Regions from separate parts of the Thioalkalivibrio sp. ALJ2 genome, predicted to be linked through region 4. Evidence: predicted binding sites of a transcription regulator. Region 4 holds the regulator's gene; each other region holds the start of a gene.
What was found. The regulator FliA, encoded in region 4, starts transcription of late flagellar genes. The targets are predictions, from matches to a motif close to GCTAAAGTTNNNNNNNNNNCNGCCGATA.

Region 1 (7,876 bases), 220 kb from region 4:
TCTGTCCCGGTTGACCCCACCGCGGCTGGCGCTCTGATCATCCGCCCGGTCCGACGAATTCCGGGCCGCCTGGGCCGGAAACAATTCCCTGCCCCACCGTTCCTCCGGTCCACCGGACCCCGATAACCGCCAGGGGGCCTGGCGAGCCTGGATATCACTGTCCTGCAGCAAGACCCCGGCGTGAGACGAAGGCGGCGGGCTGGCGCAGACGGGGACGGAGAGGAACAGCCACAACAGCCCCCCGAAGCCAAGCCGCAAGCCTTGGCTGCGAAAGCCACGGTTCTGGACGAGCGTCATCGGCATCCCTCGGATCGACTGGCGCTTGCGTGCCGGCCCTTCTGCTGAGCCTAGCACCCCGTCGGCGAAACAACCTGCGGGTCACACCGCGTCTGGTCGGGCCAGTCACGAATCATCCTGGCGAAAAACCAGCGTTCATCGCACTCCTGGCCGTTATTGCCTCGATTTGTGGGCCGCCGTACAGACCGACATTGCAGCCAGCCACATGATCGGGGACGCGTATACATCGTGCGGGTCGAGTGCCCGAACGATGAGCTTGACACTGACCGCCGGCGTTAACGCCGACCCCTTCAAGGAGCGGAATCATGAAGAAACTCACCTCACTCAAATTCGCCGCCGCGATGATCCCCGTTCTCGCCTTTGGCATGAGCACCGCCATGGCGGGCGAACACGAACTGAACGGCAATGACCGCAACGCAATGGAAGAGCGTGATGCCGACGAGCGCCATGATGCCCCCCATATCGACCGTATGCCGGCGCAGGGACTGCATGCCTCCGATCTGATGGACAAGAAGGTCCACAGCCGGACTGACGACGAGGAAGTCGGCGAGATCAATGACCTCGTCATCGATCAGGACGGTCGGATCATCGCCGTCGTAGTCGGCACCGGCGGTGTCCTGGGTATGGGCGAAAAGGAGATCGCAATCGCCTGGGACCGGATCGACCGCACGACCGAAGGCGACGAGGTCAAGCTGTACATCGATATGGATGAAGACACCCTGAAGGAAGCGCCCGAGTACGAACGCGACTAGGGCTCGCACTACCCGGCCCGAGGGATTGCTCTTCCCTCGGGCTCGGTCTTCCGCTACGCCGGCCTGGCCAGTGCAGAACGTTGGGCGTCGCTACGCCAACTGCCTTAACGCGAAAATGGTCCGCCAGTCTGGAAGATTTCAGTCGGGGATACGGGGTTTAGCCCACCGCGAAGGACTATCCTTAAACTATTAATTATCCGAATCTTTCCGACCGTCGAACGCTCCCGACCAACAAACGGACGCACCGGTGCCCTTAACCCGACCGACCGGGCGAACGCCCCTCGACAATGGACTGCTCGCGGCCCTGCCGGACAGTGAATACAAGCATCTCCAGCCACACCTGAATCCGGTGCTATTGCCACTCGGCACCAGCCTTTACGAGGGCCCGTCGGAGACCCACTACGTCTACTTCCCCACCGAAGCCATCATCGCCTTGATGTGTGTAATGGAAGACGGCAAGTGTGGCGAGATCGCGGTGGCCGGACGGGAGGGACTGGTCGGGATCTCGCTGTTGATGGGCGGCTACACGACCCCCACCCGGGCCTCGGTACGCATGGCCGGGCACGCCTATCGAATCCGCAGCGCCATCATCAGCGAGGCCTTCTCGCGCACAGGCGAACTGCAACGCCTGATGCTTCGCTACACGCAGGCCTTGTTCACGCAAATCGCACAGACCTCCGCCTGCAATCGACACCACTCGGTGGAGCAGCAGCTCTGCCGCTGGCTGTTGCTGAGCGACGATCGCTCACCACATCGCGAACTCAAAATGACCCATGAACTCATCGCGAGCATGCTGGGGGTTCGCCGAGAAGGCGTCACCGAGGCCGCCGGGCGGTTACAAAAGTCGGGCTTGATCACCTACCACCGAGGTCGCCTGGTCATTCTCGACCGTCCGGGGCTCGAGCAGCACAGCTGCGAGTGCTACGGGGTCGTATCTCGAGAATACGCCCGCCTCCTCGATGAACCGACGACGCCACAGTACTAGTCCCGGAACGCATCAGTCCCGGGGCGTCGCCAGCGGGCCGCTTCGCTCAGTGTTCGTCCCGGTCGATCTTCTTCTCGAACTCTGCCAGCTGCTGCTCCGCTTCGTCCTTCGTCACGCCATAGCGTTCCTGAATGCGGCCTGCCAACTCTTCCCGCTTGCCAGCCACGGCGTCGAGTTCGTCGTCCGTCAGCTTCCCCCAGCGCGCCTTGACCTTCCCCTTGAACTGCTTCCAGTTTCCTTTAACGATGTCCCAGTTCATTCCCCGTCCTCCTCCAGTCGCTGATCGGCGACATTGCCAATCAACACCCGAGCGTAAGCAGACCACCTGGCTGGCGTCTGTTCGGCGACGCACAGACGTTCCACCCCCGCGTGTGACTCACTGGTGTGCCCACCCAGCCAGTCAGGCCATCTACTCATGATGACCCACATCATCTGGCTCGTCGGCTTTGTCGTAATCGTGCTGGTGACCCTGAGCTTTCTCGGTTTCCCAGGGGGCCGGAGCTTCACCAGACGAGCGCCAGCAAGCCGGCCCCGAGACAGACCACCACCACGGGAACAATCGTCTCCCGTACCACCTGCCCTTCGCGCGCCTGGAGGCCGCAGGCCGCGGCCGCCATTGCGATGTTGTGCAACGAGATCATGTTGCCCACGCCTGAGCCGATCAGCTGCAAGGCGAGAATCGACGGCAGCGACAATGCCACTGCTTCCGCGGTGTCGGCCTGCAGGCGGGCAAAGAGCAGATTGGAGACCGTGGCACTTCCGGTCATGAACGACCCCAGCGCCCCCAGAAATCCGCTGAACAGCACGAACGTGCCCCCCAACCACCCGGCGAGGCTCTGCCCCAGTACCTGCGGCATCGAGGGGAGCCCCGCCGCGTTGAGCTCGGACATCAGCAGGATCTGGGTGAGCGCGATGATGAAGATCAGCACGATCGCGGCTACCCGCAGCTTGCGTCCAGTAGCCACCACGGCCTCACCCAGCGTGGCGCGCCCGACGCGAAAAAGGATCAGTGCAGTCAGCAGCGCCAGGGCAAAGTAGAAATACGGCGTGTACAGCGGGGCCAGGCTCTGCCCCAGTTCCACCCCCTGAAACTCGCCCAGGGACCAGCGCACCGATTGCAGGGCCTCGCGCAGCGGCATCACCGTGCGCGAGGCAATCAAGGCCACCGACATCACGGCGAACGGCACAAACGCCACGAGTACCCGCTTGATCGGGGCGGGTTCGGTCTCGGTGTGTTGCGGGCTCGATGGCAGCAGAAAACCTTTGTGCGCGGCCAGTGAGATGACGACCATCGCGACGACGCCACCGACAATCGAGGGCAACTCCGGCCCGATCAGCCAGGCGACCAGGGCGTACGGAATACCGAACGCGAGCGCGGAGAGCACCGCGAATGGCACAAACTCGCGAAAACGCCCCTTCTCGTCCCCCAGCGTGGCAACCCAGGTCATGAAAATGGTGATGAACACGGCCAGCAGCGCGAGGATGAACGCCGTGCGCACCACCGCCTCCTGCACCACCGCATCGTCCAGTCCCAGCCCCGCGAAGCCGATCACCACCGGCGTACCCGCCGCGCCAAACGGCACCGCGGTACTGTTGCCGATCAGCGCGATCGCCACGGCCTTCAGCGGCTTCATGCCGAAATAGACGAGCAGGGGTGCCGCCAGCACGGCTGGAGTCCCGAACCCGGCGATACCCTCCACGAACCCGACCAGACCCCAGCCCAGCAACATCGCCAGCACGCGCGGATCGCGCGACACGCTGGCGATCACCGACTGGATCGCATCCATGTGGCCGGTTGCGATCATCACGTTCAGCACCAGCAGCGCGACGGCCACAATCAGCATGACCTCGACAAACACCACGCCCGCATCCAGCAGGCTCGCGCCCAGCACGGCCCCCGGCATCTGCCAGACCCACAGGGCAATAACCAGTGTCGCCAGATAGGCCAGTGGCGCGGCCTCGTAGGCCGGCCTGCGCAACGGGACCAGCCAGACAAACAGCACCACAAACGGCACCAGGGCCACCCAGAAAAGCGTCATGCGTGCGACATCCTCGAGAAAACGTTATCGGGAGAGTATCGCCTGTCCCGCGCAGAGGCCCACTGCGTCAGATCAATCGCGCGTATCCTCCTGATCCGGATGAACACGCCCAAAGCGACCCATGCCCCACCAAAGCATGCGATGGCTCAACCACCAGACCAGGGCGCAGCCGGCCATCAAGACCGCCAGCCACACATAGGGATGGACCAGGTCCTGCGGACGGGCCCAGGGCCCTAGAACCCAGTTCACGTTCGCCTCGGGCGTCGACAGCAGGTACGACACCAGCAAGACGGCCCAGCCCACCAGGATCCACAAACGCCCCGCCACCGGGTCGTATCCCAGGCGCCAGACCATCCACAACAGCACCAACGGAAGCGGCAGGTGGTACAGGGAGAACAGCCGCAGGTAGAGCGGAACCTCCGGATCGAACATGTAGGCGACAAAGCCGAAGGGCGGGTTCCCCAGCAGCACCAGCCCCAGCAGAAAGTCGATCACCCACCCCATCTCGAGCAGGACCACGCCCACCGCCAGCATGCTCGCCAGGCGCCGGCTCGCCAGCCACGCCGCCGCGCACCCGGCGATCAGCGCGAGATTGGACAGCCAGAGGAAATTGAGCCAGCCATACTGGACCGCATAGACCGGTACCAGGACGCAGACAAACAGCAGGTAGGCAACCAGAAACCAGCGAGGAAACAAAGCGTAATCGCCTGACGGGGCCGGGCTCTCACTATAACGGTTCGAACCCGGAGTCACAGTGTTCCTTCACGTGCGACAGCCCGTTACGCGTATGATGAAAAGTCCATTCGACCCGCGGGAGAACCGGCGCGTGAGAACCTGGATTGCCATCAACGCCACGCTGGTACTCGCCGCCTGCGGCACCCTGCCCCCGACCGCCGAACAGGCACGCGATGTGCCCTACAGCTGCGATCGTGGCCCGAACCTGATGGCGAGCTTCAGCGACAATGAGGCCGAGCTGCGCTTTGGCCGTTCCAAGGCCGTATTACAGGCGACCGAGGTCGCCTCCGGGGCACGCTACGCCAACCCCGGCGAGCAGATCGTCTTCTGGACCAAGGGCGAAGCCGCCATGCTCGAATTCCACGGCATCTACTGGACCTGCCGCGTTCGCCAGCCCAATGCCGATGCAGCTACTCCGGCTCCACCGGCGCCACGGCACTGGAGTGCCGCGGCGGGTGTTCCTGAATAAACGCCTCCAGCCGGCCAAGCGCCTCGCCAGCACTGGAAAAGCCTTCCAGACCGCATTCGACCGAGCCTTCCAGATACGGTCGCATGCCCTCGCCAATGCTCGGCGTGTAACCCACGCCCGTGGTCGCCAGAAGCTCCGGATCCAGGCGCCCATCGGCATGGATGCGCTGGATCTGCAGTACCGCGATCCCCTCCGAGGTCACCCGGTCCTCGCGCACCAGTAACGTCTCGCCGTTATCGCACTCGGCGATCTGCAGTGCACCTTCCCTGGCCGTTTGTGCCATCTGGTGCTCGTAGCTGCGCGCCTCGGGGTCCTGCAGGATCACGCGAGCACCCTCGAAGGCCAGGGCCGCCAGCAACAGCATCCCCGCCAGCCCGAACAGCGTAGCCGCCACCCGCCGCCAGCCCAGCACATAACCGACAGCACCACCGACCAGCAAAAGCGGCGTACCCCACTCGAAGGTCCGGGCCAGCGGTACGGGCATAAAGTCGATCCCGCCGCCGAGCCCCAGCAGGGCGGTGACATAAAGCCAGACGATCCCCAGCCCGACCCCGAGCAGGATCGCGATCAGCGCGCGCCAGAACAGCGACTGCCTGCGCTCGGGTTGCGTATCGGCCATGCCCCTCTCCAATCCAGTCCAATCGGCGCAGCCTAAGCAAACACGCGCCGATGTGCACGCCGTACATCGTTTCGTGGCCTTGCAAGCCTAAAGTTTCCTCAAACCCCGCCGTTAAGCGAATGTAGACGGGAATTTCCGGCTGCGGAATCCGGCCCTTCGCCGGATCGCCCTTGTGGCGTGCGAGACCCGACAACATGGCCCAGGTGTTGAGTGTTGCCACCAACCTCCTGTCGCTCAATGCCCAGCGCCACCTGCGCCAGTCGCAGGCCGCCCTGCAGACGGCCTTCCAGCGCCTGTCTTCAGGCCAGCGCATCAACTCGGCGCGCGACGACGCCGCCGGGCTGGCCATCTCCGAACGCTTCACAACCCAGATCCGCGGCCTGAACCAGGCCATGCGCAACGCGCAGGACGGCATCTCGCTGGCCCAGACCGCCGAGGGCGCCCTGGGCTCCATGACCGGCAACCTGCAACGTATCCGCGAGCTGGCGATACAGGCGGCCAATGCCACCCTGTCGGCCTCGGACCGCGGCGCCATCGACCGCGAGGTTCGCCAGCTCCTGGCCGAGAACGACCGCATCGCGACCCAGACAACCTTTAACGGCCGTTCGCTGCTGGACGGGTCCATGGGCACCGCGTTCTTCCAGATCGGCGCCAACGCCGGGCAGACCCTCGCCATCGACCTCGGCAACAGCATGCGCAACCGCTTCGTGGGCGACATTGCCAGTGCCTGGTCCGGCGAACTGGAGGCCGCCTTCGCCGGCAATCCGCTGGAGGTGGATCAGGATTTCTCCATCCGTGTGGGCGAGCGCGACCCGGTGGAGATCCCTGCGGGACCCTATCGCTCCCCCCAGGAACTGGCGACCGCGATCGACCGCGCCCTCGGATCAACCGGCCGCGCGATCCTGACCGACGACGGCCGGCTCAACCTGATCGCCCGCGAGACCCTGACGATCTCGGGGGAGACCGCCCTCGCCACGCTCGGGCTGCCGGCCACCACCGAGCCCGGGGGGAGCCTGAACGATATCGACCTGACCTCGCGCCAGGGGGCCAGCGACGCCCTGTCACGTGTGGATGCCGCGCTGGATGCGGTCAACGCGCGGCGCAGCCAGTTCGGGGCCATCCAGAACCGCTTCGAGTCGACCATCACCAACCTGGGCATCACCAGCGACAACCTGGCGGCGGCCCGCAGCCGCATTCTGGACGCCGATTACGCGGCCGAGGTCAGCCGCCTGGTGCGCGCCCAGATCCTGCAACAGGCCGGGCTCGCCGTGCTCGTTCAGGCCAACGCGCTACCCCAGACCTTCCTGCGGCTGCTCCAGTAATCAGGGGGCCGGCGCGCCTACTCCCCTGCGGGTCGGGCCGCCGCGCCAGAGAACTCCGGCCCCCGGACATCGTCATCGGTCCAGCCACGGTCCTGGTCACGACTGGTCACCCACCATTCGTGAACGAACAGCCGAATCGGCCCAAGCACGCGTTCTTCGAAACGCGATGGCAGCGTATACGGGCCGACCTCCTCGTACTCCAGGAAGGTCGTATCGACATGGGCATTCCGGGTCGGCTCGAAGCCGGTCAGGGTGATATGCACCCGATAGAGCCGATCGGTTTCGGGGTGGATCCACATCACCACCTGATCCTCGTCCGCCTTGCCAAAGCCCGGCTGGATGGTCGCCAGCACGCGACGGTAGTCCACGCCGCCCTCGCGGCGATCCGCCAGCCGCGTCATTGAGGTCGCGCGGTGTTTCACGAAGGTCGGTCCGTAGTGGAACAGCTTGCCGGCATCGGTCGTCATCGCGGTGGCACGAATCCGGTCCTCGTCCTCGCTCCGCTCGCCGTCGTAGTACACGCGAATCTCGTCACGCTGGCGGATCACCGTCTTGGTGCCCTCCGGCCCCGTGTAATGGACTGCGTACAACTCGTCCGCCGGGCGGTAGCGCTCCTCGCCCTGGCCACGGTAGCCACCATCCGCCACCAGCGGCTGCA
Region 2 (7,876 bases), on a different contig from region 4:
GCCCTGCAGCTGCTGACCCTGGTTGTTCACCAGGTTGCCGTCGCGGTTTACCTGAAACTCGCCAGCGCGCGTATAGACACGATTGCCACCATCGTTCATCACGAAAAAGCCCTCGCCATCAATCGCGAGGTCGAGACCGTTCTCGGTGAACTCCGTGCGTCCCTGCGAGAACTGCTGTGTCACCGCCATGAGACGCGAACCACCCCCAGTCGCGGTCTGGCTGACGCCACCAAAACTCTGCGCAAAGACATCACCGAACTCGGCGCGCGAGCGCTTGAAACCGGTCGTGCCGGCATTCGAGACGTTGTTGCCAGTGGTCTGCAGATCGGCCTGCGCCGAGTTCAGTCCGCTCAATCCGATATTGAAGGGCATACTGGTCTACCTCCGTTAGAGTCCGTCAGCTGCTGATGCGCCGGACATCCGAGAAATTGATCTCGCCCAGGCCACGGACCATCAGGCCCAGGCTGGAATCGTCGCCTACCGAAACGCTCTCGACGCGGGCGTCGAGGAAGACATCTACTGATTCACTACTGGAACCGCTCTGGGCCGACGCCCGGAATTCATATACGCCCGGGGCCGCAGGCGTCCCGTCATCGCGCAGACCGTCCCAGGTGAATTCCTGCAGCCCCTCACTGGCCGAACCCAGATTCATGCTTCGGATGCGTTCACCCGTGGGGCTGTACACCTCGACCTGCAACTGCCCGGTCGACTGATCCAGATCCACGGCGCCGCGCACCGTGCCATCCGCACCCAACTCGCTGAAGTCGGTTGGGACAAGGACGTCCTTACCCACCAGGGAGGCCGCTTGCAGGGTCTGGCTCTGGCCCATGGACTGAGCGAGTTTCTCGAAGGACTTCGAAAGCTCTTCGATCCCCGTGACGGTCGAGAACTGAGCCATCTGACCGATAAACTCCCCGTTTTCCATCGGTTCAAACGGGTCCTGATTCTGCAGCTGGGTAGTCATCAGCTTCAGGAAATCGTCCTGACCCAGGCGATCCGTCTCCTTGTCGTCCTGCTTGGGACGTGACAGGCCCAAGCGGTCCAGCATTTCGGGTGATATCTGAGTCATGGGAGGCTCCGGTTTAGCCCTGGCCGATCTGCAGCGTTCGCTGCAACAGCTGGCGCGAGGTCTCCATCACCTCGACGTTCGCTTCGTAGTTGCGCGAGGCCGACATCATGTTGGCCATCTCCTCCACCACGCTGATCGCGGGACGGAAGATGTAGCCGTCTTCGTTGGCCTGCGGATGGTTTGGTTCGTAGTGCGCCTGTGGCGGCGCGCGCGACTCATCAATTCCCGCCACCCGCACGCCATTGGAGGCGCCGTTCGGATCGGCCTGGTTCATCACGGTCTGAAACAGCACCTGCTTCGCCCGGTAGGCCTCGTCAGGGTTGGTCGCCACGGTGTTGGCGTTGGCCAGATTCGACGCGACCGTATTCAGCCGCACCGACTGCGCGGTCAGCGCGGAGGCCGAGGTGTTGAACAGATTAAACAGATCACTCACGACATCACTCTCCTGTTCCCAGCGTTGGCGCTCGCATTAGCGCTCGCCCCGCAGAGCATCACGGATGCCGGAAACCCGGCGGTTCAGGAACTCGAGGCTGCTCTGGTACTGCAGGGAATTCTCGGCAAAGGCCGCTCGCTCCAGCTGCGGGTCCACCGTGTTGCCATCCAGAGACGGCTGCGACGGCACGCGATAAAGCGTCTCCATCGACCCGTTGGCACCACCCGCCCCGCCGGCGCCGATATGGCCCTGATGTGTGCTCGCCATCGGCATGTTGCCGCCCTCGCCGGCCGCCGCCTGCAGCACCGAGCGAAAGTCGATATCGCGCGCTTTGTAATTCGGCGTATCGGCATTCGCGATATTCGAGGCCAGCAGCTCCATCCGCTTCGCACGGACGTTCACCGCCTCCGGGAGAATGCCCATCGCCTTGTCGAGAGAGAGACTCATCCGTCGTACCCCGTCCGCCACTGGCGAACTTCAGGTTCCTCGGGACGAAACCGCTTCGCCCCGTACGACAGGGACAAAGCAATTGGTGTGCCACTATGGGCCGAAAGAGGTTGGGAGAGCAGCGCCGAGGGTGGCGCCCGGATCGCGGGAGCGACCGTATGGAAAGGCGGAAAGGGCCGATCAGCCCTTCAGGCGAAGGACGGAGCCGTACTCGGTGCGAACGGTTTCGAAGGCCTGGGTGTAAGGACCCGCTGTCTCGGAAGCGCCAAGAAACAGATAGCCACCGGGATTCATCTGGCGGGCAATTCCGTCAAGAACCTGTCGCTTGGTCTCGGCGGAGAAATAGATCAGCACGTTGCGACAGAACACGATGTCGAACTTGCCCAGCGCCGCATAGCTGTCGATCAGGTTGAGCTTCTGGAAACGGCAGCGGCGCTGGATCTCCGGGCGTACGCGATGGCCCTCCGCCACGGTCTCGAAGAAGCGGGCGCGCCGCGCCTCGCTCAGGCCACGGACGATGCTCAGCCCGTCGTACACCGCGCGCCGGGCATCGTCCAGAATCTTCTCCGAGAGATCCGTACCCAGGATCGATACCGGCACCACACGCTTGGGCCGCGATTCCTCCCACTCGGACGCCACCATCGAGATGCTGTAGGCCTCCTGTCCGCTGGAGCAGCCGGACGACCAGACCTTGATCCCTGCGCCTTTCTCCGCCCGTTCCGGGAGCAGTACATGGCGCAGGATCTCGAACGGGAAGCCATCGCGAAACCAGGAGGTTTCGTTCGTGGTCATCGCGTCGATCACACGCGTGCGCAGGCGCGGGTTGGGCGCCTGGCGCATTGCGTGCAGCAGCTCCGGCACACTCTTGTAGCCGAACTCGTCCAGCAGCCGCGACAGTCGGCTCGACACGAGATACTGACGACTGTCGCCCAGCACCAGGCCACAGCACTCGGAAAGAAAACGCGAGAACTCCTCGTAGTCACGCGAGTCGATCACGAAGTCATCCTTGAAAGTCGACGGTACGGGCGGACGGGCACGTTGATGACGAATCCTTGACAGCGTGTCGGAAAACCCGACTGGGGAACACGCGATCCCCCATGCCGGACGGATGCAGTATACGTGCAACCGCGCGGACGCCGACAGCATCCCAACGGGTGATCGATGCGGCGCGCCATGGCCGCTGATGTTCATGCGGCCGGCAATCCGTTACCGCTTCCATGCCGCCAGGGTCGACTCGGTCGACTAACGCAAACGGCGCAGGCACCGGCATCAGTCCTTGCGGGTCTGGTCAAGCACAGCCTCGGCCAGCTCGTCGGGGTTGAACTTGGACAGGAAGGCGTCGGCCCCGGCACGCTTGACCATATCCGTATTGAACTCCCCACTCAGTGACGAGTGCAGCAGAACCCGGAGGCCTTTCAGGCGATCGTTCGCACGAATTCGAGCGGTGAGGGTATAGCCGTCCATGCGCGGCATCTCGATATCCGAAATCACCAGCTCCACCACCTCGTCCACGGTGCCGGCCTCGGCCTGCTCCTCCAGGAAATCCAGCGCCTCGCGACCATCCTTGAAGACCACGTACTCCCAGCCCAGGCCCTTGATCGCACCCTCGATCTGCTTGCGCGCGACCACGGAGTCATCAACGATCACAATCTTGCGCTGTCCATGCTTGGCGCGTTCTTCCTCGGCCTCCGCGCGCACCGCGTCGGATACCGTGGATGGCAACGGGTTGACGATCGACAGTACCCGTTCGACGTCAATGATCTCGACCAGCTTGTTGTCGATCTCGGTGACCGCCACCAGAAACGACTCGCGCCCGGTCCCACGAGGCGGGGACTTCACGTCTTCCCAGTTAACGTTGACGATCCGGTCGACCGCGGACACCCAGAACCCCTGTACCGACCGGTTGAACTCGGTCACCACCACCTTGTGGTCGCCCGTTTCGCCCACGGCGGTACGCAGCCCCATCGCGCGCGCCAGATCGATGATGGGGACGGTTCCGCCACGCAGGGTAGCCACACCACGCACCACACTCAGCGATCCGGGAATCTGCCGCAGCGGCGGCGACGGGATCACCTCGCGCACCTTGAATACGTTGATACCGAAAGTCTGCGAGCTCCCCAAATGAAACAGGAGCAGCTCCATACGGTTCTGCCCCACCAGCTGGGTGCGCTGATTCACATCGTCAATGAATTGACTCATTGTCCTGCTCTCCCCCTCGCCCAGCGGCCAGCCACCTCGACTCGCCGGCCCCAGTGTGCACCCCGCAGACCGACGCTGTCATGCCACAACCCGCCGTCGCATGCCGATTGCACGCGTTCTAGACCCGATAACGGCCGGCCGCTGTGACTCTTGAGGGTACGCTCCTGATTGCCTGGCATGTTTTCTGCTTGCACGTCTCTGCAAACCTCTCGAGTCCTGACAAGCCGACGCGCATCCAGACCAATGAACCAGTCAGCACGCAAACCTTCCATTCGCTCCTGGTGGCTTTCGGCCGCCATGGGCGTCGTTCTGGCCCTGGTCTCCATTGCGGCACAGGCCGAGATCGAGGCAGTGGAAAACATCCGCCTGGCGGCGGAGCACTTCATCCAGGAGGAGTTGAACCTCACACCAGGCGACGAAGCGGTAGAGATTCAGATCGGCCGGCTGGACAACCGCCTGCGCCTGGCCCGATGCAGCGAGGCACTGGAGACCCGGTTCCCGCCCGGCGGGCGACGCGATGGCAATACGGCGGTACAGGTTCAGTGCGAGACCCCCGTCAGCTGGTCGATCTATGTGCCAGTCACGGTCGAGCGCTACGCCGAGGTGCTGGTCGCCAGCCGCAGCCTGCGACGCCAGCACACGATCCTCCCCGGCGATCTGCGCACCAAGCGAATTCAGACCTCTCGCCATGCGGGGAGCTATTTCGAGAACAAGGGCGAACTGGTGGGGCTGCAGACCCGGCGCAACATCCGGCCCGGTCAGATCCTGGGCCAGCAGCACGTCACCCAGCGCGAGGTGGTCAGCCGCGGCCAGCGCGTCACCATCCTGGCCGAGAACGGCTCGGTGGTGATCCGCATGCAGGGCGAGGCGCTGGAGAATGGCATCCTGGGCGATCGCATCCGCGTGAAGAACACCTCGTCCGGACGCGTCGTGGAAGGCGAGGTGCTCGAGTCCGGACATGTACGCGTTGCCCTGTAGAATGGCGGTGTGTCTCGTCACCATCCACAAACTGTGAAGCGAATCGAAAATTCACAGCTCAAGGGGCTACAGTTTCAGCCGGTGCTGCCGCTAACCCCTGCAGTAGAATTGCAAAAACAGGAAACCGAATAATGGATATCAAAGGCCCGAACTCCCCCGGCCTGCGCCCGGATGGCAACAGCTCGAGCGTGAAGGGCCGCGATGAGACCTCTCGCCCCGACGCAGGCGCCCAGGGCAATGCATCCTCACCCGTACGTCAGGATGACTCTGTCACCCTGACCGGCGCGGCGCAGGCAATGAACGCCGCCTCCGGGGCCGCCAGCAACGCCCCGTTCGACGAGGCGCGAGTCGCCGAGCTGCGCGAGGCCATCTCCAACGGTCAGTACCCGGTAGACAACGAACAGCTAGCCGATCGCATGATCGAGCTGGAAAGCCTGTTGCGCTAACAGAGACCCGACGATGTCGCCCGAACAACGCCACGCCTTCCTCCGCTCGCTGGAGGCCTCGATTCGGCTGAGCCACCAGATGGAGGACATCCTGCTGCAGGAGACCCGTGCGGTGGAATCACGGGCCGCCGAGACCCTGCGTGAAGTCGTGGCCCAGAAGCAGACGCTACTGCAGGAACTCGAAACCGAAAGCCGGCGACAGCGCGAGACGATCGAGGCCGCCGGCGAAACGTATACGCCCGAGGGACTTGCACGGCTGTTCGGTCGGCTCGAGGGAGGCGCCGAGCTGGACGACCACTGGCAGGCGCTACGCCGCTCGGTGGAGCGCTGCAATACCCTCAACCAGGGGAATGCCCGACTGATCGATCGCGACCGTCGTCGCGTGGAGATGTCCATCCAGATCCTGCGCGGCGAGGAACCCGGCCCGGCTCCCACCTACGACCCCTACGGCCGCACCCAGTCCGGCAGCCGTACCGGTCGGCGCATCACCCGCGCATGACCCGCGCGCGCTCTGCGCGACACCTCTCCGCCCTTCTCCGCCTCACACCCGGGGCTGGCATTCCGGACCGCTCGGCAGTACCGTGCGGCTTGGCCCAATAATTACAACAACGCCACGTATGGGAGAGACCGACTACACCGTCGACAAGCCGGAGCGGATTGCCGGCATCCTCAAGGATCTGGATCACAAGCTCACCCTCGTCAACGTCCGCCTCGACGACGATGGCCCGCTGTACAACTCCGCGCTGGTTCGCCTTGATTCCGGTGCACGCGAGCTCTTCCTCGACGAACTCACGCCCATCGAAGCGAATCGCCACGCCCAGGAAGGCACTGGCATGCGGGTATTCGCCAGCCTGCGCGGGGTGGCCGTACGCTTCTCCACCGCCGTCTCGCGCATCGAACGCGAGGACGCCGGGGCCCTTTACGTCTGCCCCTATCCCGAGACCCTGGAATATCTCCAGCGACGCGAGACCTTTCGCGTCCATATCCCGATCAGCGAGCGCCCGCGCGTCGAATTGCAGTACCGCGAATGGGAAGAGCCCGGTATCGGGGACCTGGCCGATCTTTCGGCCCAGGGGATGTGCGTGGAGGTACCACAAGACTGGGTCGAAACAATCGAGATCGGGACCCCGATGCGTTTCGAGAACCTGCTACTGCCCGAAGTTGGCGAACGCCTGGGCGGCGACCTGCGTCTGGCCAATCGCCGTCGCAGCCCGCGCGACGGATACGTGTATGCCGGCTTCCAGGTCACCGGCATGAACCAGTGGCTGGAGCGGCAGTTCAACATCGCCCTGCTGCACTATCAGCGCGAGGCGCGCCGGCGTTCGATGGAGTAACAGACGAGGCCAGTCTCTTCCCTCACTCCAGACACAAAAAAGGCCGCTCGATGCGGCCTCTTTTTTCACCTGAAGAATATCCTTCAAGTCGTTGAACTTGGTCGGGACGGCAGGATTTGAACCTGCGACCCTCTGCACCCCATGCAGATGCGCTACCAGACTGCGCTACGCCCCGAAGCCGCGAATCATATCCGATTCCCTGCCCCCACGAAAGGACCCGGACCAGAAGACCTCTCAGGCGCGCAATACACGCAACACCGATTCCAGCTCCGAGATCGTATCCTGGATGATCTGGCGTGCCTGCTGGCGATCACCCTTGGCCTCGTCGCCAGACAGCTTCTGTCGCGCGCCATTGATCGTATAGCCCTCTTCGTACAGCAGGGCCCGAATCTGGCGGATCAGGATCACGTCCTGGCGCTGGTAGTAGCGCCGATTGCCCCGCCGCTTGACCGGCTCGAGCATCGGGAACTCCTGTTCCCAGTAGCGCAGCACGTGAGGTTTCACCTGACACAGCTCGGCGACCTCGCCAATGGTGAAGTAGCGCTTGCCCGGGATCGCGGGCAGTTCCTGGTGGTTACTCGCTTCCAGCATAGCTTTCGACCCTCTCGCGCAGCTTCTGCCCCGGGCGGAAGGTGACGACGCGCCGCGCCGAGACCGGGATTTCCTCGCCGGTCTTCGGATTGCGCCCGGGCCGCTGGTTCTTGTCGCGAAGGATGAAGTTGCCGAAGCCGGAGAGCTTCACGCCCTCGCCCTCTTCCAGCGACTGGCGCATCTCCTCGAAGAACATCTCGACGAATTCCTTGGCCTCGCGCTTGTTCAGGCCCAGTTCTTCGTTCAGCGTGGCGGCAAGATCCGCCTTCGTCACTGCTGCCATGGAATCACTGCCTCAGGGTTGCCTGGAAGCGAGCGTGCAGATGCTCGACGACCTTGTCGGTGACGCTTGCCACGTCCTGTTCGCCTAGGGTGCGAT
Region 3 (7,876 bases), on a different contig from region 4:
CACCCACATCCTCGCCCGTCGCCAGCCCACGGCCTCCGACCTGCGTCTGGTGATCGCGGTGATCAAGACCATCACCGACCTGGAACGCATGGGCGACGAGGCCGAGCGTGTGGGCCGCATGGGCTTGCAACTGCTGGACTCCGACCGCCGCGAGGCACCGATGGACGAGATCGCGAAGATGGGCCAGCTCGTGCGCGAGATGACGCGCGGCGTGCTCGATGCGTTCGCGCGCATGGACACCGAGCAGGCGGTGCGGGTCGCACAGCAGGACATCCAGATCGACAGCCTCTACGAGGCCATCACGCACAAGCTGATGAAACAGATGACCGCCTCCCCCGATGCCGTGCCGCGTCTGATGGACATCGTGTGGGCGACCCGATCGCTGGAGCGGATCGGCGACCGAGCGCGGAACATCTGCGAGTACGTGGTGTACTTCGTGAAGGGCAAGAACGTCCGCCACACCAGCTACGACCAGATGGCGGCCGAGGCCACGGGGGATCGCCACTAGGAAAGCGACAAACCCGGGCCGAGTAGACACCGACCCGGCAATCAGGCCCAAAATAGGGTTCAGCACACCCATGCCCTGACCCCTGGTACCCGATGCCGCGTTTCATCCCGACGTTGTTGGCCCTGACCGGCCTGACACTGCTCACAACCGTTGGTAGTCTGGCTGGTGCGGACGCCCCGAAAGAGGCCTCGCCCTCCTCGGAGGTCGAGGCACTGCTCACGCAGGACGAACTCCCCGATGGGGTGGCATTCGAGATCGTCGAGAACGACCGCGCTGCCTTGAGTGCCCTGCTGCCCGAGATTCAAGCGAACATCCGGGTGCTGCGCCAGCGCGACCCGGACCTGCCGATTGCGGTCGTCACCCACGGAGCGGAGCAGTTCACTCTCACCCGCGCCGAGGCCGTGGCGCATGGCTCGCTCCACGCCGAGATCGAGTCTTTGGTGATGGATGACGGCGTCAACGTCGTGGTCTGCGGGACCTTCGCCGGCTGGCGCGATCTCGAGCCCGATGCCTTCCCCGAGCATGTCGAGGTGGCCACGGCCGCACCGGACCGGCTGGATGACCTGGAGGCCGCAGGCTACACCGTGATCCGCCTGCGTCCGTCCCTGCTGGACGCCCCGGCGGAAGACCCCTGGGAGTTCGACTTCGGCCAGCCGTGACGTGCCACGCCCGATGCGGGCTCTGTCACCCGCCAGGGGGCTTGTGGCATCCTTTCGCGCATGCGATTTCTGATCCGATGGTTTTTCCGCGGCGTACGCCTGATCCTCACGCCGTTTATGCTGATTGGCGAGCGCCTGTCGCGCCCGCGCGGCATCGAACGCGACCCCGCCGACCAGGCCCGCGTTGACGAACAGACGCGCCACCTCGCGCTTTACCATTTCCCGGCCTGCCCGTTCTGCATCCGGGCCCGCCGTACCATGCAGCGGCTGTCGCTCGACATCGAGTTGCGCAATGCCCAGGCGGCCGGCCCTCACCGCGAGGAGCTGCAGACCGAGGGCGGCAAGCTGCAGGTGCCCTGCCTGCGCATCGAGGAACCGGACGGCCAGGTACGCTGGCTGTACGAGTCGGATGCGATCGGCGAATACCTGCGCGAGCGCTTTGACCCGAACCGCCCGGACGGTAGCTCCGGAGATGCCGCGGTGTCCGGGGACTCCCGCGCCTGACCGCGACAGGCCACCGACTCGGGGACTGTCGGCACAGCACGGTATAAGATTGGGGTTCCCGTACCCGAGGAACCCGCTGGATGGCTGCCCTGAACCGCCCTCGAAGACTGCCCCGTCTGTTCATTCTTCCGGCTGCGACCCTGCTGCTCGGCTCACTGCTTGGCGGAGCCTCTGCCCAGGCACTTGAACCCCTGTTCGATGCCCACCTGCACTACCGCGACCGGCAGATGGAACACTTCCCGCCGGAGGCCGTCGCGCGCACGCTGCAAGAAAATTCAATCCAGTCCGCGATCATCATGTCCCCGCGCTCGAAACTGATCGAAGCGCTGGAACCGGAGGTGGATGCGCGCATCGTCCCGTTTCTCGAGATCTCCCAGCGCCTGGGGCGCAAGATGGACTGGATGCACGAGGACGGCCTGCGGGAACAGGTCGAGACCATACTCGACCGAAGCCAGGTCCAGTGGCGCGGGATCGGGGAGCTGCACATACAGGCCGATGACCGATTTGCCCGCGGCTTCGAGGACCTGCTGGCACTGGCAGTCGAGCGGGATCTGTGGATCGTGATCCATGGCGACCCTGCCGTGATCGACCATGCCTACGCCGTCCAGCCCGAGGTACGCATCCTCTGGGCGCACGCCGGTTCCTATGCCTACCCGCCACTGGTTCGTGACTACCTGGAGCGGCATCCGAACATGGTCATGGATGTCTCCATGCGCAACCCGCGCATCAATCCCGGGGGCATCATCGACGCCGACTGGTTCGAGCTGTTCCTCGACTATCCGGGTCGCTTCCTGATCGGCAATGACACCTTCAGCCTGGCCCGCTGGGAGCACTTCACGGTGCTGAAGGACAGCACCCGGGCCTGGCTCGAGCAGCTACCCGCGAACGTCCAGCGCATGATCGCCCGGGAGAACGGCGAGCGCCTGTTTCCGCCCACCGAGAGCCAGTAAGCCGGCCACAAAAAAGCCCGGGACCGTCTCCGGTCCCGGGCTTGGCGTCAGCTGGCTCGGGGCTTATACCTTGAACTGACCCACCCGCTGCTGCTGTTCCGAGGCCAGCTTGGACAGCTCCTCGGAGGCATTGCGGATCTGTTCCGATCCGGCCGCGGTCTGATCCAGCACCTCGGTGACATTGGCGACGTTGCGGTTGATCTCCTCGGCCACCGTCGACTGCTCCTCGGCGGCACTGGCGATCTGCGTATTCATGTCGCTGATGCGCGTGACCGACTGCGTGATCGCGGTCAGCGATTCGCCCGCGAGATTGACCTGCTCCACGCTCTGGTGCGCCTTGGAACGGCCATCTTCCATCGCCTGCACCGCCTCGCGGGTACCGCTTTGCACCCGCTCGATCATCTGCTGGATCTCGTGGGTCGAGTCCTGCGTGCGGCTGGCCAGGGTACGCACCTCGTCGGCAACCACCGCGAAACCGCGGCCCTGTTCGCCCGCACGCGCCGCCTCGATCGCCGCATTCAGCGCCAGCAGGTTGGTCTGATCGGCGATATCGCCGATGACTTCCAGGACCTTGTTGATCTCCTCGGCATCCTGCGACAGGCGGCTGACCACCTCGGCGGCGCCATCCACCTGCTGCGACAACGCGTTGATCGCAGCCACGGTACGCTGCACCACCTGCTGACCCTCGTTGGCGTCCTGGTCGGTGTTCTGTGCCGCGGCGGCGGCATCCGCTGCATTGCGGGCCACCTCCTGCACCGTTGCCGTCATCTCGTTCATGGCCGTGGCGACCTGATCGATCTCCGACTTCTGTCGCCGCACCTGCTCGTTGGTCTCCTCGCTGGTCGCAGACAGCTCGTTCGCCGCTGCGGCAACCTGATCGCCACCGGCCGCGACCGTGGATACGAGGCCACGGATCTTCTTGACGAAGTTGTTGAACGCCTCCGCCAGCTCTCCGAGTTCGTTCTTGCCAGAGACCTCCAGCGAACGGGTCAGATCGCCCTCGCCTCCCGCGATATCGTTCAGCCGGGCCACCGTGCGATTCAGGGGACGAACGATGCTTCGGGTCAGGAGCCAGGCCAGGAGGGCACCAAGCGCCACGGCAACCACGCCAACCGCCACCACCGTGCCGGTCGCGTTGCGCGCCATCGCGACATACGCGCTGCGGTCCACCATGACCTCCAGCACGCCGACCACGTCACCGGAGAAATCCGTAACGGGACGCGCGACCACGGCCATCGGGGTGCCTTCATAGGTCACGTTTCGCACCAGCTCCTCGCCCTCCATGACCTCGCGCATCTCGGCATCGCTGAAGGTGGACTCGCCACTGATCGTACCGCCAAAGCGGTTGAACGACCGACCATCACGCAGGTAGAGGGCAACCGGCGAATCCGTTTCTTGGGTGAACTCTTCAAAGAAGCTGTCACCAAACGACAGGCCGAATTCCACGGAGCCGACGTGGTCGCCGTTGTGCTCGATGGGTACCACCCCGCGGATCCCGAGACCCGCCACGCCTTCTTCCAGCCCCGAGATCGCGTTGCGCTTGTCGTTCGTGTCGACCACGGTCTGCCGGAAGTCGGACAGGTCATCGCCGTGGTTGTCGGGGGAGTGGACGCGCAGGAACGAAGTGGCCGGGGGGGTATGGAACTGATACTGGTCCACCCCGTAGTGCTCGTTCAGCGATTCAAAGCTGGGAACGGTCATCTCGGCCAGACGCTCGCGATCGCCCGTCGCCATCGCCTCTTGCACGTCGGGGATTTTCGCCACGGTCTCTGCCATCGCGGTCGCGCGCGCGGCCTCCTGGTCCAGACGACCGACAAGCTGCGCGGCCAGATCGGTCAGCTCGCGCTGTTCGGCACGATCGGCCATGGTGCCCAGGCTGTTCATCACGACTACGAGTGTCAGGATCACGGCCAGCAGCACCACCGTGATAATCCCGACCATCAGCCGGACCCCGATTCGGATGTTATCGAACATGTTGAAGACTCTCCCCAATAAGGCTTTGCGGGCCAGCGGCATCCTTGCTGCGGCAGTTCACCGTCGATAGCGGCGGCGAAGCATAAAACTTGAGGGATATCACAGGAAGCCGGAAAGGCCGGGAGACAGGCCTAGCCCTGCATCAGGATGGCCTCCGCCAGGGCGTAGACCGCAAGCGTAATCATGGCAATTGCCACCAGGGAGAGCAGCGCCCCGCCACGGATCATGTCGATCACCCGCAGCCGGTTGCTGGCGAACACGATCGCGTTGGGCGGGGTCGCGACCGGCAACATGAAGGCCACGGAGGCGGCAAAGGCCACGGGGATCGCGAGGAGCACGACGGGAATATCCATGCGCATCGCCAGCGCAGCCACCAGCGGCAGCAGCGTGGCAGCGGTGGCTGTGTTGCTGGTCACATGCGACAGCAACATGGTCACCACCACGGCCCCGGCAATGATCAGCAGCAGCGGCCATGCCTGGGCGGCGCCCAGGCCCTCGGCGGCCAGCTCCGCCAGGCCGCTCGCCTCGATGGCCGAACCCAGGCTGAGACCACCGCCGACCAGCAGCAGCACCCCCCAGGGGAGCTCGCGCGTATTGTCCCAGGCCAGCAGCCGGCGCTGGTCTGCTGCGCCCGAGGGCAGCAGGAACAGCAGCCCGGCCCCCAGGACGGCAATCCCGGCATCCGTCAGATGAATCGGCAGGAGACCTTCCAGAAAGGGGCGCGACAGCCACGCCAGCGCTACCAGCAGGAAGACGCCGGCGACCCGGTATTCGGCCCGAGACCAGACCCCGACCTCGGCGCGCTGCTGGTCCATCATCGCCTGCAACCCCTGCAGGCGTACTCGATGAACCGGGAAGACCCAGCGCGTCAGCAACCACCAGGCCAGCAGCAGCAACGCGGTGGCCAGGGGCAGGCCCAGCATCATCCACTGCACAAAACCGATCTCGATGCCATGCCGGTCGCCCAGATAGGCGGCGGTCAGCGCGTTCGGCGGAGAGCCGATGATCGTCGCCATGCCCCCGATATTGGCGGCAAAGGCGATCCCCAGCAGAAGCGCCAGTGCGGGGCGGCGCGAATCGGCGCCGAGGCCGTTACCCGAGATGTGCGTATCACGATCCATCAGCGCCAGAACGGACAGGGCGATCGGCAACATCAGCGCAGCAGTGGCTGTGTTGCTGACCCACATCGACAGCCCCGCCGTGGCCAGCATGAAGGCCCCGACCAGGCGATGCAGGCGATCCCCCGCCCGGCTGACGATCGCGAGCGCAATCCGCTGGTGGAGTCCCCAGCGCTGTACCGCCAGCGCGATCGCAAAACCGCCCATGAACAGAAAGATGATGGGATTGGCGTAGGGCGCGGTGGCCGCGTCCATCGGCATCACGCCGAGCAGCGGCAACAGGGCAATCGGCAGCAACGCCGTTACGGGTAGTGGCAAGGCCTCGGTAATCCACCAGGTCGCCATAAAAAGGGTCAACCCGAGCACCCACCATGCCTCGCGTGCAACGCCTTCTGGAGCTGGAAGAACCAGGAACGCGAGCATCAGGAGCGGGCCCAGGAAAAGCCCAATGCGCCCGCGCCAGGCGTAGGCACTGCGCGAGGGGTTCGCACCCACCGACGAGGGGGCGCCGTCCGATTGTCGATCGGCATCGTGCGCGGACATGCCGTGGCTCCTTCACACTTCCGCAAACGTTGGCTGAACGATAACCAAGCCGCATCATCGGAAATTGCATCACCCGAGCAACGTGACTATCGTTGACGGGTTTACTGGCGCGGCCACCAATGGTCGGCCAGCCGCAGTCTCGCATGTTTTCTTACAAGGAGTCTTTCATGGCCTACGAACTGCCCGATCTGCCCTATGCCAAGAACGCGCTGGAGCCGCACATCTCCGCCGAGACGCTGGAATACCATCACGACAAGCACCACGCGACTTACGTGACCAAGCTGAACGGCCTGCTGCCCGGCTCCGAGTTCGAGAATGCCTCGCTGGAGGACATCATCAAGAAGGCCCCGGCCGGCGGCATCTTCAACAACGGCGCCCAGGTCTGGAACCACACCTTCTACTTCAACTGCATGGGCCCGGACGCCGGCGGCGAGCCGTCCGGCAAGGTGGCCGACGCGATCAACAGCGCCTTTGGCTCGTTTGATGGCTTCAAGGAGAAGTTCAACGAGGCCGCGGTCGCCAATTTCGGCTCCGGCTGGACCTGGCTGGTGCAGAATAGCGACGGCTCGGTGGAGATCGTGAACACCTCCAACGCGGCCAATCCGATGCGTGATGGCAAGACCCCGCTGCTGACCTGCGATGTCTGGGAACATGCCTACTACATCGACTACCGCAACGCGCGCCCGAAGTATCTGGAGAACTTCTGGAGCGTGGTGAACTGGGATTTTGTCGCCCAGCAGATGAAATAAGTCGCGATAACGCGATTGGGGGCCGCCCCAGTGCGGCACCCTGGGCAGAAGCCGGCGGCTCGCTCGCCGGCTTCTTCATTTGGGAGAGCTTTGCTAATGAGTGATGTCCTGCAGAATACCTACAGCCGGCTGCCGGTTGCCTTCGAACGGGGGGAAGGCGCCTGGCTCTGGGATACCGAGGGCAAACGCTACCTCGATGCCCTGTCCGGCATCGCGGTCTGCGGCCTTGGACACGCCCACCCGAAAGTGGCGCATGCGATCTGCGATCAGACTCAGACGCTGGTACATACATCGAACCTGTTCCGCATCCCCTTGCAGGAACAGCTCGCGCGACGCCTGTGCGCGCTGGCACAGATGGAGCAGGCCTTTTTCTGCAACTCTGGCGCCGAGGCCAACGAAGCGGCCATCAAGCTGGCCCGGCTGCATGCCCGCCGCCGCGGCATCGCGAAGCCGAAGGTCATCGTGATGCACGGCAGCTTCCACGGGCGCACGCTCGCGACGCTGTCGGCCACCGGCAACGAAAAGATCCATGCCGGATTCGAACCCCTTGTCGAGGGCTTCGTGCACGTCCCCCATGGCGATGCCGAGGCCGTCGCGGCCCTGAGCAACGATCCGGACGTGGTCGCCATCCTGGTCGAACCCATCACCGGTGAAGGCGGCATCCACGTACCCCCGCCCGGATACCTGCGGCGCCTGCGCGAACTGGCTGACCAGCACGACTGGCTGCTGATGCTGGACGAGATCCAGGCCGGGATCGGCCGCACCGGACACTGGTTCGCCTTCCAGCATGAAGGCATCACGCCCGATGTGATATCACTCGCAAAAGGCCTGGGCAACGGCATCCCGATCGGGGCAAACCTGGTAGCCGGAC
Region 4 (7,876 bases):
GGTCTTGGTTTCGCCTCGATCGTGGATCCGGCGCAGGGCGTGCAGGTGCCGGTGGTCTCCACGATCTTCGTGATTATGGCCACGTTGATCTTCCTGGCAATGAATGGGCATCTGATCGCGCTCGAGCTGCTTCTGACCAGCTTCGAGACGCTGCCGGTCGCCCCCTCGGGGCTGGATGCCGAGGCGCTGGCGTCGCTGATCGCGTTTGGCAGTGTCATGTTCCAGGGGGCCGTGCTGGTTGCGATCCCGGCGGTGGCCTCGCTGCTGCTGGTCAACCTGTCGATGGGGGTGATTACCCGGGCCTCGCCGCAGCTGAACATCTTCGCGGTGGGCTTTCCGATGATGATCCTGATGGGCTTCATCCTGCTGATGCTGACCATGCCCGGGTTGCCGGAGCGACTTGGGGATCTGTTGTTCGACGGCTTTGGCCTGATGCAAGCGATGCTGGGGTTCTAGGATGGCCGAGAACGAGAGCGGACAAGAGAAAACCGAACAACCGACTCCGAAACGCCTGCGCGAGGCGAAGGAGAAGGGTCAGGTCCCGCGTTCGCGGGAGCTGTCGACCTTCCTCGTGCTGATGGCGGCCGGCGGGTTCATGACGTTCTTCGGCCCGACGATGGGCGGGCAGCTGGCCGAACAGACGGCCGGGCGCTTCGACATCGAGCGTGATCTGGCCTATGACAGCTCGCTGCTGCTGCCGTATCTGTCGGAACAGATCTTTATGACGTTGCGCACGCTGCTGCCGCTTTTTGGCGTGCTGATGGTCGCGGCGGTACTGGCGCCCATCCTGATCGGCGGCGCCAACTTCTCCTGGCAGGCGGCGAAACCCAAGGCCTCCAAGCTGAACCCGCTCAAGGGTCTCAAGCGCATTTTTTCGTGGCAGGGTTTGATGGAGTTTGGCAAGACCTTCGCCAAGTTCGTGCTCATCGCGGGTGTCGCGATGTCGGTGTTGTGGGCCTTTTCGGATCGCCTGCTGATGCTCGGCTACGAGCCCCTTGAGCAAGCGATCGCGCACGCGGCGCAGCTGGCGCTGGGGACGTTCGTGGCGGTCTCGGCCGCACTGATCCTGGTGGCCGCGATCGACGCGCCGTTCCAGATGTGGAACCACCAGAAGCAGCTGCGCATGACGCGCCAGGAGCTGAAGGACGAGTACAAGGAGACCGACGGCAAGCCGGAGGTCAAGCAGAAAATCCGGCAGCTGCAGCAGGAGATGGCGCAGCGCCGGATGATGGAGGAAGTCCCGAAGGCCGACGTGGTCATCACCAACCCGACCCACTACGCGGTAGCGATTACCTACGAGGCCTCGCGCATGGCTGCGCCGAAGCTCGTGGCGAAGGGCGTGGACGAGGTCGCGGCGTCGATCCGCGCGGTCGCGGACGAACACAAAATCATTCGCGTCGAGGCACCCCGGGTGGCGCGTGCAATCTACTTCACCACGGATCTGAACCAGGAGATCCCGAACGGGCTGTTCGTCGCAGTCGCGCGCATCCTCGCCTACGTCTATCAGCTGAAGCGCTCGGATGCAGACGTCGCGATGCCGGATGACCTGCCGGTGCCGGAAGACTATCTCGATCCGCAGCAGCCGCGCGGCCGTCGGAGGAACCGCTAATGGCCTTCTTCGACCGCCTGGGGACTGTCGGCAAGTGGGGCCTGGGGGCGCCGATCCTGCTGATCGCGATGCTCTCGATGATGGTGCTGCCGCTGCCGCCCATCGCCCTGGACGTCCTGTTCACCTTCAACATTGCGTTGTCGCTGGTCGTGATCATGGTCGCGGTCTACACGCCGCGGCCGCTGGAGTTCGCGGTCTTCCCGACCGTGCTGCTGGTCGCCACCTTGCTGCGCCTGGCGCTGAACGTGGCCTCCACGCGCGTGATCCTGCTGGAGGGGCATACCGGCACTGACGCCGCGGGCCAGGTCATCCAGGCCTTTGGCGATTTCGTCGTGGGCGGCAACTACACCGTCGGTCTGGTGGTGTTCGCCATCCTGATCATCATCAACTTCGTGGTGGTGACCAAGGGCGCGGGGCGTGTCTCCGAGGTCAGCGCCCGGTTCACCCTGGATTCCATGCCGGGCAAGCAGATGGCGATCGACGCCGACCTGAATGCCGGAATTCTGACCCAGGAAGAGGCGCGCAAGCGCCGCGAGGAGATCGCCAGCGAGGCGGACTTCTACGGCTCGATGGACGGTGCCTCGAAGTTCGTGCGCGGGGACGCAATCGCCGGGATTCTCATCCTGTTCGTGAACATCATTGGCGGCCTGACCATCGGCACGCTGCAGCACGGCATGTCGATGGGCGACGCCGCGACGAACTACGTGCTGCTGACCATTGGCGATGGTCTGGTCGCGCAGATCCCGTCGCTGGTGCTGTCCTCGGCCACCGCGATCATCGTGACCCGTGTCTCCAGCACCCAGGACATGGGCCAGCAGGTGTTCGGGCAGATGTTCTCCAACCCGCGCGTGCTGTACGTGGCGGGTGGCGTGATCGCCGCGCTGGGGCTGGTGCCGGGTATGCCCAATGCCGTATTCCTGGGTCTCGCCTCGCTGGCCATCGGATCGGCCTACCTGATGCAGCGGCGCGAGCGCGAGCAGGCCGTGGAGGTGGAGCGCGTGCCTGACGAAGCGGCGGACACCAGTCCGGAAAATCGCGATCTCACCTGGGACGACGTGCCGCCGATCGACCTCGTCTCCCTGGAAGTCGGCTATCGTCTGATCCCGCTGGTGGATCGCACCCAGGACGGTCAGCTGATGGGTCGGATCAAGGGTGTGCGCCGCAAGCTCTCCCAGGAGCTGGGGTTCCTGCTGCAACCGGTCCATATCCGCGACAACCTGGAACTGAGTCCGAATGCCTATCGCATCTCCCTGCTGGGTGTCACGGTGGCGGAGGCCGAGGTCTTCCCCGATCGCGAGCTGGCGATCAATCCGGGCGAGGTGTTCGGCACCGTTCCGGGCACGCCGACCAAGGATCCGACCTTCAATCTGGACGCCTTGTGGATCGATCCGGCGGATCGCGATCAGGCGCAGGGCGCCGGCTACACCGTGGTCGACTGTTCCACCGTGATCGCCACGCATCTGTCGCAGGTCTTCCGCGAGAACGCCCATCGCCTGATTGGTCACGAAGAGGCCCAGCATCTGCTGGACCAGCTGGCACGGCATTCGCCGAAGCTGGTCGAGAATCTGGTGCCGAAGACACTCTCGCTGTCGGTAATCCTGAAGGTGCTGCAGAACCTGCTGGCCGAGCAGGTCTCGATCCGCGACCTGCGCACGATCGCCGAAACCCTGGCAGAGGAGGGCGTGAAGAGTCAGGATCCCGGCGTTTTGACTGCGGCCGTGCGTGTCTCGCTGTCGCGCTCGATCGTGCAGGACCTTGTGGGACCGGACGATGAGCTGCCATTGATCGCGCTCGATCCCTCGTTGGAACAGCTTTTGCATAAGTCTCTTCAGGGCAGTAATGGCGAGACCGTGGGGCTGGAACCGGGCCTGGCGGAACGCCTGCAGCGGTCGGTGTCCGAGGCGGCCCAGCGCCAGGAAGCCAGCGGGCAGCCGGCCATCCTGGTGGTGGCCCCGGAGATCCGCTCCTGGATTGCCGGGTGGCTCCGCGGAGCCGTGCGCAGCCTGGCGGTGCTGGCCTTTACCGAGATCCCCGATAACCGGCGGATCCGCGTGGTGGCCACGGTGGGCCAGGAAGACTCGGCCCGGCAGGCAACGCCCACAGGTGCCTGAGACGAACAGTAGCGATCGGATACGAGAGGGAAACACTGATCAGTGTTTTCCTTGAGCGGAGCGGGAGAACAGCGATGAATGTGAGACGGTACCGGGCACGCGACATGCGCGATGCGATGCGGCAAGTGCGTGAACAGCAGGGCGAGGATGCCGTGATCCTATCGAGCCGCCGTGTCGATGGTTGGCTGGAGGTTGTCGCGGCGCTGGAAGATGGCGATGCGGGGGTCTCGGAGCGCGAGCAGCAGGCTGCGGTGAACGCGGTCCATGCCCCGCGTGAGGCGCCGGCATCCGCCTCGCGTCCGAGCCCGGGCTCGGCCTGGCCCGCGGACCCCGAGCTCGCCGCGATGCGCCAGGAGCTGCGGGATCTGCGCAGCCTGCTCACCCGCCAGCACAGCGACAACGAGGCCGCACAGTGGGCGGCGCGGCATCCGCTGGCGGCGGAGTGCAAGGCGCGTCTGATGGACCGTGGGTTCAGCGAGTCACTGGCGCGCAGTCTCGCCGGGAGTATTCTCGACGACAGCACGGTGGAACAGGCCTGGGAGAGGCTGCGCGCACGCCTTTCCGGGGCGATCGCGACCCGCCATCCGGACATCCTGGATGAAGGTGGCGTGCTGGCCCTGGTGGGGCCTACGGGGGTGGGCAAGACCACTACACTCGCACGCATTGCCTTGCGTCAAATCCGTCGTATGGGTGCGGATTCGGTTACGCTGGTCACACTGGACACCCAGCGCATTGGGGCCACGCGCCAGCTGCAGGCGTTCGCGCAGATGGCGGGCGTGTCATTGCGGGTGCTGCAGAGCCCGCGCGAGTTGCGCGACATGACCGCGCGGGCAGAGGATGGGCATCTGATTCTGGTCGACACCGCCGGGCAGGCACCTTCCACGGTGGGCGACGAGTCGCTGTTTGCCGGCTGGCCGGACCGTGTCCGGCGCGAGAGCTGGCTGGTCGTCTCCGCGACCACTCAGGCGGCGGCGCTGCGAAGGGTGCTGGATGCGTTCCGGAAGACGGAGCCATCGGCGCTGGTGCTGACCAAACTCGACGAAGCCGAACAGTTGGGGGAGACGTTGTCGGTATTGCTCGATCAACACCTTGGGCTCACGTTTGTTAGCGATGGACAGCGGATTGCCGAAGACTTCCACCGGGTCGAGACGGGCGATCTGACCCGGCGGGCGCTCGGCGAAGAGCGCGGCCCCGCGCGTCGATCCTCCCGCGATGAACGATGGACCGATGCAAGCCTGGCGGAGTTCTCGAATGCCGGCCGCAATGCGCCGTCGCCGCGCCGTACTCAGGATGCGGGCGTTCTGGAGATGATCCATCCGGTGGGGAAAGGACGCTATGCCACGCACTAATCAGCCGTTGAAGGTCATTGCGGTTGCCTCCGGCAAGGGCGGCGTCGGCAAGACCAATGTGTCGGTCAACCTGTCCGTGGCGCTCGCGCGGCTGGGCCGCGAGGTCATGCTGTTTGATGCCGACCTGGGGCTGGCCAATGCCGATGTGCTGCTCGGACTGCGACCCGAGCGCACCCTGCATGACCTGGTGACCGGACAGGTGGACGACCTCCAGGATGTGCTGATCGAGGGCCCGGAGGGGATCAAGGTCATCCCGTCGGCCTCGGGGATCGCGGCGATGGCGAATCTCACGCAGCTCGAGCACAACGGTTTGATCCAGGCATTCAGCGCCTATTCCAAGCCGCTGGATGTGCTGGTGGTGGATACGGCAGCGGGCCTGCAGGAATCCGTCACGACCTTCTGTCGAGCGGTCCAGGAGACCCTGGTCGTCGTCTGCGACGAGCCGGCGTCCATCACCGATGCCTATGCCTTGATCAAGGTGCTGCATCGAGATCATGGCATGCGGCGTTTCCGGCTGGTCACGAATATGGTCCAGGACCGCGCGGGCGCCGAGCGCTTGTTGCAGAAACTCACCACGGTTTGCGACAACTACCTGCCGGAAGTCATCCTGGATCTCGCCGGTTACATCCCGATGGACGAGCATCTGCGCAAGGCCGTACAGAAAAGGGCACCGGTCGTGCAGCAATATCCGGGCAGCCCGGCGGCCAAGGCCTTTACCGAACTCGCCCGTGCGGTCGACCGCTGGCCGGTGGCCCGTGGTGCCGATGGTGGTGTCGGGTTTTTCGTCGAACGGATGCTGCAGAGCGCATGATGGCGACGCGTAATCGCCTCCACGGATACGAGAACGTGGCCGCAGCCGGCCACGAGCAGCGCGTCGCGGAACATATCGAGCTGGTGCACCGCATCGCGCACCATCTGATGGCTCGCCTCCCTTCCTCGGTCCAGGTCGATGACCTGATCCAGGCCGGCATGATTGGCCTGCTGGAGGCCGCGCGGCAATTCGAGGGCGGGCAGGGCGCGACGTTTGCGACCTACGCCGGGATTCGCATCCGTGGCGCGATGATCGACGAGTTACGCCGCAGTGACTGGACCCCGAGGTCGGTGCACCGCAATAGCCGCAAGATCGCCTCGGCCATTCAGACCGTCGAGGCCCGTGAAGGGCGTGCGGCGCGCGGGGTCGAGGTGGCCGAGGAACTCGAGGTCCCGATCGACGAGTACTACTCGATGCTGCAGGACCATGCCGGCGCCCATCTGTTCGCGCTGGATGATCTGGGCGGCACCGATGGTGATGCGGACCGGGTGATCGAGGGGCAGGAGGCCTCGCCCTCGCGCACGATCGAGGCCGGGGAGTTTCGCGAGGAGCTGGCCGCCGCGCTGGGCGATTTGCCCGAACGCGAACGTCTGGTGTTGTCGCTTTATTACATCGAGGAGCTCAACCTGCGCGAGATTGGCGCGGTACTCGGGGTGACCGAGTCGCGCGTCAGCCAGATCCGCAGTCAGGCCGTTATCCGACTGCGCGCGCGTCTGGGCTCCTGGCTCGAAGACGGCGAGGCTTTGCAGTTATTCTGAAGGCCAAGCTCTAGTACTCATATGAATCATCTATCCCGGAGTGACCTGTGGACAAGGGAATGAAAATTCTCATCGTGGACGACTTCTCCACGATGCGACGGATCATCAAGAACCTGTTGCGTGATCTTGGCTTCAACAACACCCAAGAGGCCGATGACGGCAGCACGGCATTGCCGATGCTCCAGAACGGCGACTTCGATTTTCTGATTACCGACTGGAACATGCCCAATATGCCGGGCATCGACCTGCTGCGGGCGGTGCGTGCCGACGAGAAGCTGAAGACGATGCCGGTGCTGATGGTGACGGCGGAGGCCAAGCGGGATCAGATCGTCGAGGCGGCCGAGGCGGGCGTGAACGGCTACGTGGTGAAGCCCTTTACTGCGGAAACCCTCAAGGAAAAGATCGACAAAATATTCGAACGCATTGAATCCCAAGGCTAGTTTGGGATTCGGTGTCGAAGTCTCCTGGTCCAGACAAATGGATGGCCGGGGGATCGATCCCGGTCATCACGTTCGGGATGGGGAGCGAGCAAGGGGCTTTGGATGACAGACCAAGAACAATCGATCAGTGAGCAGCAAATCGCTCGCGCGCGGGAGCTCGTGCAGGTTCTGGAGGCAGGTGATGAGGTGGCCGCGCGCGCGTTGATCCAGGATCTGGCGCGCCCCTACGACCGCGAACTCTTCGACGAGCTCGGAAAGCTTACGCGCGACCTGCACGAGGCCTTGCAAAGCTTCCGGGGGGATTCGCGGCTGGTCGAGTTGACCCAGGCCGAGATCCCGGATGCCCGCGAGCGTCTCAATTATGTGGTCACGATGACCGAGAAGGCCGCGCACGAGACCCTGACCGCGATCGAGACGAGTCTCCCCATTGCCGAATCGTTCAGCCAGCAGGCCGGCCAACTGACGGCGAAGTGGACCCGTTTTCGCAATCGGCAACTCTCGGTCGACGAGTTCCGGGAGTTCGCTCGTGAGCTGGACGAGTTTTTTGCTCAGGCCAACGACGATACCGAAGAGCTGCGCCGCCTGCTGTCGGAGGTTCTGATGGCGCAGAGCTACCAGGATATTACCGGGCAGGTGATCCGGCGCGTGATTCAGCTCGTGACCGACCTGGAGGAGAACCTGGTCACGCTGATTCGGCTGTCCAGCGGGCGTATGGAGACGGTCGAGGCTGCGGAGAAGACGCTGGATGACGATGCCGAGCGGCGTGAGGGCGATCGGCGTGGACACGGGCCAGCAGTG

Region 1: F468_RS0107800 (flagellin) is a predicted target of FliA. The motif match lies at 5,983-6,010, and genes of this name have one in related genera.
Region 2: F468_RS0112000 (chemotaxis protein) is a predicted target of FliA. The motif match lies at 4,277-4,304, and genes of this name have one in related genera.
Region 3: F468_RS0112125 (methyl-accepting chemotaxis protein) is a predicted target of FliA. The motif match lies at 4,663-4,690, and genes of this name have one in related genera.

What each region holds. Positions count from the first base shown of each region.
Region 1 is NZ_KB899556.1:116,033-123,908, reverse strand. It holds gene F468_RS0107840 (GGDEF domain-containing protein) at 1-84, opposite strand, end outside; gene F468_RS0107835 (PRC-barrel domain-containing protein) at 603-1,049, shown strand; gene F468_RS0107830 (Crp/Fnr family transcriptional regulator) at 1,297-2,034, shown strand; gene F468_RS0107825 (CsbD family protein) at 2,081-2,293, opposite strand; gene F468_RS0107820 (L-lactate permease) at 2,538-4,073, opposite strand; gene F468_RS0107815 (hypothetical protein) at 4,146-4,769, opposite strand; gene F468_RS0107810 (MliC family protein) at 4,900-5,277, shown strand; gene F468_RS0107805 (hypothetical protein) at 5,219-5,896, opposite strand; gene F468_RS0107800 (flagellin) at 6,091-7,218, shown strand; gene F468_RS0107795 (hypothetical protein) at 7,236-7,876, opposite strand, start outside.
Region 2 is NZ_KB899559.1:114,615-122,490, reverse strand. It holds gene flgE (flagellar hook protein FlgE) at 1-372, opposite strand, end outside; gene F468_RS0112020 (flagellar hook assembly protein FlgD) at 398-1,069, opposite strand; gene flgC (flagellar basal body rod protein FlgC) at 1,083-1,502, opposite strand; gene flgB (flagellar basal body rod protein FlgB) at 1,539-1,949, opposite strand; gene F468_RS0112005 (protein-glutamate O-methyltransferase CheR) at 2,130-2,945, opposite strand; gene F468_RS0112000 (chemotaxis protein) at 3,219-4,148, opposite strand; gene flgA (flagellar basal body P-ring formation chaperone FlgA) at 4,392-5,126, shown strand; gene flgM (flagellar biosynthesis anti-sigma factor FlgM) at 5,258-5,572, shown strand; gene F468_RS0111985 (flagella synthesis protein FlgN) at 5,586-6,071, shown strand; gene F468_RS0111980 (flagellar brake protein) at 6,190-6,906, shown strand; tRNA gene F468_RS0111975 (tRNA-Pro) at 7,005-7,081, opposite strand; gene F468_RS0111970 (MerR family transcriptional regulator) at 7,141-7,497, opposite strand; gene F468_RS0111965 (integration host factor subunit alpha) at 7,481-7,780, opposite strand; gene pheT (phenylalanine--tRNA ligase subunit beta) at 7,785-7,876, opposite strand, start outside.
Region 3 is NZ_KB899559.1:141,302-149,177, reverse strand. It holds gene phoU (phosphate signaling complex protein PhoU) at 1-508, shown strand, start outside; gene F468_RS0112140 (DsrE family protein) at 601-1,167, shown strand; gene F468_RS0112135 (glutathione S-transferase N-terminal domain-containing protein) at 1,228-1,671, shown strand; gene F468_RS0112130 (amidohydrolase family protein) at 1,752-2,621, shown strand; gene F468_RS0112125 (methyl-accepting chemotaxis protein) at 2,685-4,595, opposite strand; gene F468_RS0112120 (DASS family sodium-coupled anion symporter) at 4,727-6,256, opposite strand; gene F468_RS0112115 (superoxide dismutase) at 6,424-7,005, shown strand; gene F468_RS0112110 (acetylornithine transaminase) at 7,102-7,876, shown strand, end outside.
Region 4 is NZ_KB899556.1:333,042-340,917, reverse strand. It holds gene fliR (flagellar biosynthetic protein FliR) at 1-456, shown strand, start outside; gene flhB (flagellar biosynthesis protein FlhB) at 458-1,609, shown strand; gene flhA (flagellar biosynthesis protein FlhA) at 1,609-3,720, shown strand; partial or broken gene flhF (flagellar biosynthesis protein FlhF) at 3,825-4,896, shown strand; gene F468_RS0108800 (MinD/ParA family protein) at 5,056-5,880, shown strand; gene F468_RS0108795 (RNA polymerase sigma factor FliA) at 5,877-6,638, shown strand; gene cheY (chemotaxis response regulator CheY) at 6,698-7,078, shown strand; gene F468_RS0108785 (protein phosphatase CheZ) at 7,181-7,876, shown strand, end outside.